2 regions of the Ornithinibacillus proteolyticus genome follow, and region 1 is predicted to be linked to the other one. Evidence: predicted binding sites of a transcription regulator. Region 1 holds the regulator's gene; the other holds the start of a gene.

Region 1 (3,751 bases):
TGAAGCTTACCGAGTTAACCGCAAGGCAAATTCGCTACTATGAAGAAAATGATTTAATTCATCCTGAGCGAACAAAAGGGAATCAGCGACTATTCTCATTCAATGATGTAGATCGTCTACTAGAAATTAAGAATTATCTAGATAAAGGTCTAAACCTTGCAGGGATTAAATTATTACTAATTGATGAAGATTCTGATGTAGAGAAAACAGAAGAAAAGGAAAAGGCATTACCAGAAGAGAAGAAATCTGTTCTAACAGATAAGCAGCTTCGAACGATTTTAAGACAAGAAATTACCGAAGCGAATCGATATGGTAAAGCTAATCTACGACAAGGGGAACTTGCTAGATTTTTTGTGAATAGGTAGGTATAGGGGAAGTGAATTCCTATTAAATATACTGATTATAATTTAGGAGGAGAGAAATTTATGGGTTACTCGAGAGAAGAGATTGAAAGAAAAATCAAAGAAGAAAACGTTAAATTTATTCGACTTCAATTTACAGACATGTTAGGAACAATTAAAAATGTGGAAATCCCATTAAGTCAATTAGAAAAAGCGCTTGATAACAAAATGATGTTTGATGGCTCATCTATCGAAGGATTTGTACGTATTGAAGAATCTGACATGTATTTATATCCAGATTTAGATACATTTGTCGTATTCCCTTGGACGTCAGAAAAGGGAAAAGTTGCCCGTTTTATTTGTGATATTTATCGTCCTGATGGTACACCATTTGAAGGGTGCCCACGTTATAACTTAAAACGTAATTTAAAGAAAATGGAAGAGCTTGGCTTTGATGCCTTTAATATTGGAACTGAACCAGAATTTTTCCTATTTAAATTAGATGAAAAGGGAGATCCTTCTTTAGAATTAAACGACCATGGTGGATATTTTGATTTAGCACCGACTGATTTAGGGGAAAATTGCCGTCGTGATATCGTATTGGAATTAGAAGAAATGGGCTTTGAGATTGAAGCATCTCACCATGAGGTTGCTCCTGGACAACATGAAATTGACTTTAAATACTCTGATGCATTAAAACATGCGGATGATATTCAAACGTTTAAGCTAGTTGTTAAGACAATTGCTAGAAAACATAATCTTCATGCAACGTTTATGCCTAAGCCATTATTTGGAGTAAACGGTTCTGGAATGCATACGAACATGTCTCTATTTAAAGGTGGAGAAAATGCATTCTACAATCCAAGTGGAGATTTAGAATTAAGTGAAACTGCTTATCAATTTATTGCAGGTATTGTGAAGCATGCGACTGGATTTACAGCAGTAACTAATCCAACAGTTAACTCCTATAAGCGTTTAGTACCTGGCTATGAGGCACCAAGCTATGTAGCATGGTCTGCAGCAAACAGAAGCTGTCTAATGCGTATTCCAAACTCTCGTGGTTTAAGTACACGTGTTGAGGCAAGAAGTGTTGACCCAGCAGCTAATCCATATATGGCATTATCTGTTTTATTAGCAGCGGGACTTGATGGAATCCGTAACAATATGACACCACCACCTGCAGTTGATCGTAACATTTATGTTATGACAAAAGAAGAGCGTGATGAAGTTGGAATTAAAGATTTACCATCATCACTAATTGATGCATTACAAGAACTTAAAAATGATGAAGTTATTGTAGAAGCACTAGGCGAGCATCTATTTGAACATTATATCGAAGCGAAAGAGATTGAATGGGATATGTTTAGAACAAGCGTACATCCATGGGAAAGAGATCAATATTTAACTAACTACTAATAGAAAAAAACCGGTGAGTATAGGAGAATCCTCCTTGCTCACCGGTTTTTTGATAGAAATTATATTAGCTCTGCGATTATTATAAACGCATTTGCCAAGAGATGGGCAAATGCGTGTTAGTTTGTTTATTTCGATATATCGTTAATGAATATGACGATAAAGTCCAACTACTTTACCAAGAATCGATACATTCTTATAGATTAATGGCTCCATTGTTGCGTTTTCAGGCTGTAAGCGAATATAATCTTTTTCTTTAAAGAATCGCTTTACGGTTGCTTCATCATCTTCCGTCATTGCTACAACAATATCTCCATTTTGGGCCGTACTCTGTTGTTTCACTATTACCATATCACCGTCTAAAATACCGGCCTCAATCATACTTTCACCATCAATTACTAGGACAAATAGATTTTCATCCGGACCTGCAGTTGAGCTAGGGACTGGCACAAATTCTTCAATATTTTCGACAGCAGTAATAGGTATACCTGCCGTTACTTTACCAATAACGGGTGCATAGCGAGCTTCTTCCCTCGGGATATTACTTTCTTCATCCAAATCTAGTATTTCTATTGCTCGAGGTTTAGTAGGGTCCCGGCGAATAAAACCTTTGCTTTCTAATCTAGAGAGGTGCCCGTGAACAGTTGAGCTTGAGGCAAGGCCCACTGCTTCAGCAATTTCTCTAACAGATGGTGGATAACCTTTTAATCTGACTTGTTCTTTTATGTATTCCAGTATAGCTTGTTGTCTAGTTGATAATTTTGTCATCTATTAAACACCTCGCACATATTATTTATTAATGCTAGTTTACCATCGTATAGCATAGAATGCAAACATTCGTTCGAAAAAGTCGTTGACAAGATCGTATGTTCTGTTATAATAAAAATACGAACAAAGGTTCTTGTGATATAATGGAGAAGGGATGATGGAAAATGTTTGGTAGAGTAAACAAGACAGATTTATTTTATATTGTTGCTTTTGCTGTAACATTAGGTTTCTTATACGTATCATTAATTAGTGCATAATAGGAGTTAATAAATTGAATGTTATTATATACTGCAGAGTAAGTACAGATAAAAAAGTTCAGGAAACATCTTTAGCTAGACAAAAGGAAGAATTATACCAATTGGCTAATCGGTATCAATTCCATGTTGTAAAATGTATAGAGGAGCAAGCGAGTGGATATGAAGTAGAACGTGATGGCGTATTTGAAATGCTTGAAGCGTTTGAACGTGGACAAGCAGATGCTCTCCTTATTCAAGATGAAACAAGATTAGGTCGGGGAAATACAAAAATAGCATTGTTTCATCAATTAGCGAAGTTGAATATTTCCATCTACACTGCGATACACGATGGAAAGCTTGAATTATCCGAATCAGATTCCATGGTATTACAGATTGTTGGAATAGTGGAGGAATACCAACGTAAAATTCACAATGTAAAAATAAAGCGAGGTATGAAAAAAGCAATAGAGAATGGTTATAATCCAGCTAAGAATCTGGCAAATCAGCATTTAGCTCCAGGTAGAGAGAGAAAGGAAGTACCAATCGAGGAAATCATTCGATTGCGAAATAATGGTCTTACCTTCAGTGAAATTGCAAAGACGTTAACTGGATTGGGATATTCTATCTCAAAGGCAACTGTTCATAGAAGGTACCAAGAATATCAAATAATTGATTCAGATAAGTTGAACAGGTAATATTAAAAAGCAAGAACATGTCGTGTTCTTGCTTTTTACTATTAATAATGCTAAATAAGATAGAGTTATTCTAGGAGGCTATGAGATGATTTCAAAAGAAAAATTAGTTCGTATTAATGCACTGGCTAAAAAGGCAAAGACTGCAGAAGGACTGACAAAGGATGAAGAAAGGGAGAGAAAAAAACTACGAGAAGAGTATTTAGGGAATGTCCGCAACTCTTTTAAGAATCAATTGAAGACCATGACGGTAATCGACCCAGCGGGAAATGACGTGACTCCTAAAAAGTTACGAGACATG
Region 2 (3,751 bases), on a different contig from region 1:
TTTCTTTCGTTTGATAAAACAAATCCATATCAGATATATTAGGATTCTCTGCATCATCAACAGTCAATGCAACGGTTATCTGTTCGCATTTCGTTAAAAGTGTTTCTACGACGACTAGTTCTTTCGGGGTAAAACGGTGAAACCCTTCAAAATAAATCTCCGCTCCTTCTAAACTCTTTGCTTCTTTAATTTTTTCCGCCAGTAATGTTAATTGATCCTCACTATCAATATAATTATTGGCTAAAGCCTGTCCTAACTCTTTATAAATATAATGCAAATCATCTAGCTTATTTACCAGTGCTCTTTCCCCTGGTTCTTTATGAGCATACTGATTAATTTGATATTTATGTGCTAATAATGTATCTGGGGTAATCTCGTAACGTTTAAATTCGGTTATCATTTTTTCCAATTGGGTTAAAAATCCTTGTTTCTCAACCGCTTTTTGGAATACGTTCCATTCCCCTTCTTTTTCTTCTATAATTTTACGGAGCATCATCTGTATTCCAACAGAACTAATGAATTGTCTTGTTGCTCCCCCTGTTTCCTGCAGGATTAGCCACGCTAATCGAGAAAAGCTTGTAACCTGTGTACGTGCACTACCTTGAAACGATTCATCTCGGAATAATGCATACTCCTGCTCAAAGGTCATTTGGTCCGGAACAATATAAAATATTGGCGGACCTTGTGGATTAGCGATCGATTTTTCTTTTATTTCTTCAAATGCTATCTCACTTTTGTTCGTGCCTGATCTCCCTAATATAAAGCGTAGTCCCACAAATAATACCCCCTTTAACATCTAATGAAAAAAACCTCTGCTTTATATTATTCCATACAGAAGTTTTGTTTTTTTATTGCTATTTAACTTCTTCCGAATCGGCGGCTACCTCTTCTTGCTTCGATTTTTGATGTAGCTTCTTCTCAATAAGCTTTCCAACAATCCAGAATAAAACAATGCAAGCACCTACAATGATGGTTTTCATTGGGTTTTGGGCAAATGACACGATACTTGAACCAATATAGGAAATAGAGAATATCATGACAGATTTACCAAGTAATACCGCTAATATAAACTGGTACACATTAATATTAGATAACCCTGCAACAACATTGATTACGGACGATGGTGAAAATGGGAAGCACATTAGTAGAAACAATGGGCCAAATCCGTGTCTCTCTAACCAGTTTGTTACCTTTTGGACTTGTTTATTTTTACGTACTGAGACAAAGATTTTCTTATCACCGAGTTTCCGTATGATTAAAAATAACATAATCGAACCTAAACTAGATCCTGCCCAAGATAAAAGAAATCCTTCCAGTAATCCATAGGCAGCAGCGTTTGCCATTACAAAAACTACTAGAGGCAAAAAAGGAAGAAATGCTTCAATAAATGGAAGCAATATTCCTGGTAATGGGCCCAAGCTTTCATAACTTTGAAGCAGTTCCATTATATATTGATCTAATTCGTCATTTTGTAAAGCGATTTTCCAGTCCTTTATGATACTGTATAAATTCATCTAGTAAGACTCCCTATCCAAAACCTAAATGTACAACTTTATTGTAATGTAAATTTCATTTTATGAAAAGTTTAACGAAAGATAGATTCTTTCTAACTAACGCCATTATAAGTATAGCCTCACCCTTCCCGATATTTACCAATTAAAATTTTTAACCTTTATAGTGTATTTTTTTAATACATTGGCGTATAATAGGAACAAACGTTCTTATTCGGAGGGAGATTTATGCGCTATCTAACAGATGAAGAATTACAAATCGCTTCACGCTTTCTTTTTCTTTCGATGGCAATTGTCGTAATTCAGCAGGATATTCAGCACATCCAAAAGGGTGCCTTCAAAATAAAAGAACCATATATACAGCTCTTAGAAAAGATGAATGCAAATGCACTTGACGAACGTAGACAATTACGGAGAAAAATGGAAGCGAAAAAGCTCCAAGTAATGCTAATTAATAAAAATGACTCTTTTTCCTCCTATCTCTTTTTATGTAGAGGAAAAGAAGAAAAGCGAAATTACTTTAACCCGGCTATACGAAAAAAAGTTGAGGAAATTGTACAGGACATTATGTTGAAGGCTTTGGCCGAGGGCCAGTCTTATGCAGCTGCAAATGCTTGATTCGGTTGTCTAATTGATACCGAAATTGTGCCGTACGATGAATTTGATTCATGACGGAGCCATAAGAAGCATCAAGACTCAGTTTTTTCCCATTTTTAAACACGATATCAGTTTTATCCCTTGTACGTGTTACATAATCAATATGGGAATGGGCAATCCACGAGCATTTTGCATTGGTGGGTGATGTCGTAGGAAAGAAGTACATGCCGCTAGAAGGATCGATTGAAATTGGCGCTTTATGTGTTATACCACAAATATCTCTAGTTCCATCCTGTCTGCCTTTGAGACTTGAGCCAAAGAATCGGCAAGCATAATCGATAAGCTTACTTGGGGATTGTTTCACCGTATATTCCGTTTCTTCCTCAAGAACATAGGTACGAACATTTCCAGCTTCATCCTGCTTAGCAACAACCGCTAAGGTTAATGGAGTAATTTCATGTAATGGGGAATACAATTCTTCCATATTCATTATTTAATCATCCTTTCATATTTAGATGAAAGGGTGAGGCTACATTTAATTTAACAGATTTTTTAATAAATTGAAACATACTAGCGACAAGTTTCAACAAAATACAATATTAGTCACTTTTTATTCCTCATTTGGAAGACTTTCAGAAATATTTCCATCTGAGAATGATTTTTCTTGATTTGTTTCCACGTGGCTTTCCTCTGCAGGTAACAAGAAATTAGGATTTAATAATGTAAAAGTCTCTAACTCTGGACTTTTCTTTCTCTTTTTCACTGTCATGTCCTCCTTTTTCTACTAGTATGGATAATTTCTATACGCCTCACACGGTACAATTCCATTTTAAACCGTTTTAAAAGCTGCATTCTAACATGCATATAAGACTTTCCCTACCGTACAAAATTTTATAAATTCATCGACTCATCTTATATAAACTTGACCAATATAGTATAATTAATACATAAACCTTAAAATTTGATGCTTTAGAGAGAGAAAAGAAAGCGGGATACTTATGGAAAATTGGCTTGATTTCATTAATCAATATGGCTACATAGCCATATTCATTCTATTAACCTTAGGAATTATTGGGCTACCTGTACCAGATGAGGTGTTACTAACCTATCTTGGATACGTCATCTCATTAGGGAATATGGACTATGCATTAACATATATAGCAGCGCTCTCCGGAGCAGTGTGCGGTATTACCATCAGTTATTTTCTTGGTATTAAATTGGGAGAACCCTTCCTAAGAAAATTTGGCTCGAAATTCTTTATCAATGAAAAGATGATTAATCGAACGAATAGATTATTTAATCGGTTCGGATCATTTGTCCTAGTAATCTGCTATTTCGTTCCGGGAGTAAGACATGTAGCAGCATATATCGGTGGAATCTCCAACTTTCCATTTAGACGTTTCGCTTTGTTTGCTTATAGTGGAGCCGTTATTTGGGTAACTACATTTATCGTATTAGGTAACCAACTAGGGAGTAATTGGAATGTTGTATTTGTTTTCATTCATAAACACATGTGGAACCTACTTCCAATTACTGTTATTCTAATTCTTCTAGGCATTGGTATTTTTTATTATAATCGCAGAAAAAATTCATATATGGTTAATAAAAGGTAAAGGAATCTATTATGTTAAAAAAAACGCTCT

What was found. Region 1 encodes LexA, which represses DNA repair genes until DNA is damaged. Its sites were predicted from a motif close to CGAACATATGTTCG; they were not measured.
Region 2: AAIB49_RS11440 (YhjD family protein) is a predicted target of LexA. The motif match lies at 1,709-1,722, and genes of this name have one in related genera.

Annotation. Positions count from the first base shown of each region.
Region 1 is NZ_JBCPXV010000001.1:55,710-59,460, reverse strand. Features, by position in the region: gene AAIB49_RS00330 (MerR family transcriptional regulator) at 1-365, shown strand, start outside; gene glnA (type I glutamate--ammonia ligase) at 426-1,757, shown strand; gene lexA (transcriptional repressor LexA) at 1,899-2,522, opposite strand; gene AAIB49_RS00315 (YneB family resolvase-like protein) at 2,794-3,453, shown strand; gene AAIB49_RS00310 (DUF896 domain-containing protein) at 3,539-3,751, shown strand, end outside.
Region 2 is NZ_JBCPXV010000022.1:12,512-16,262, forward strand. Features, by position in the region: gene addB (helicase-exonuclease AddAB subunit AddB) at 1-775, opposite strand, end outside; gene AAIB49_RS11435 (TVP38/TMEM64 family protein) at 855-1,514, opposite strand; gene AAIB49_RS11440 (YhjD family protein) at 1,740-2,129, shown strand; gene AAIB49_RS11445 (competence protein ComK) at 2,077-2,598, opposite strand; gene AAIB49_RS11450 (hypothetical protein) at 2,719-2,871, opposite strand; gene AAIB49_RS11455 (DedA family protein) at 3,107-3,721, shown strand; gene AAIB49_RS11460 (phosphatidylserine decarboxylase) at 3,733-3,751, shown strand, end outside.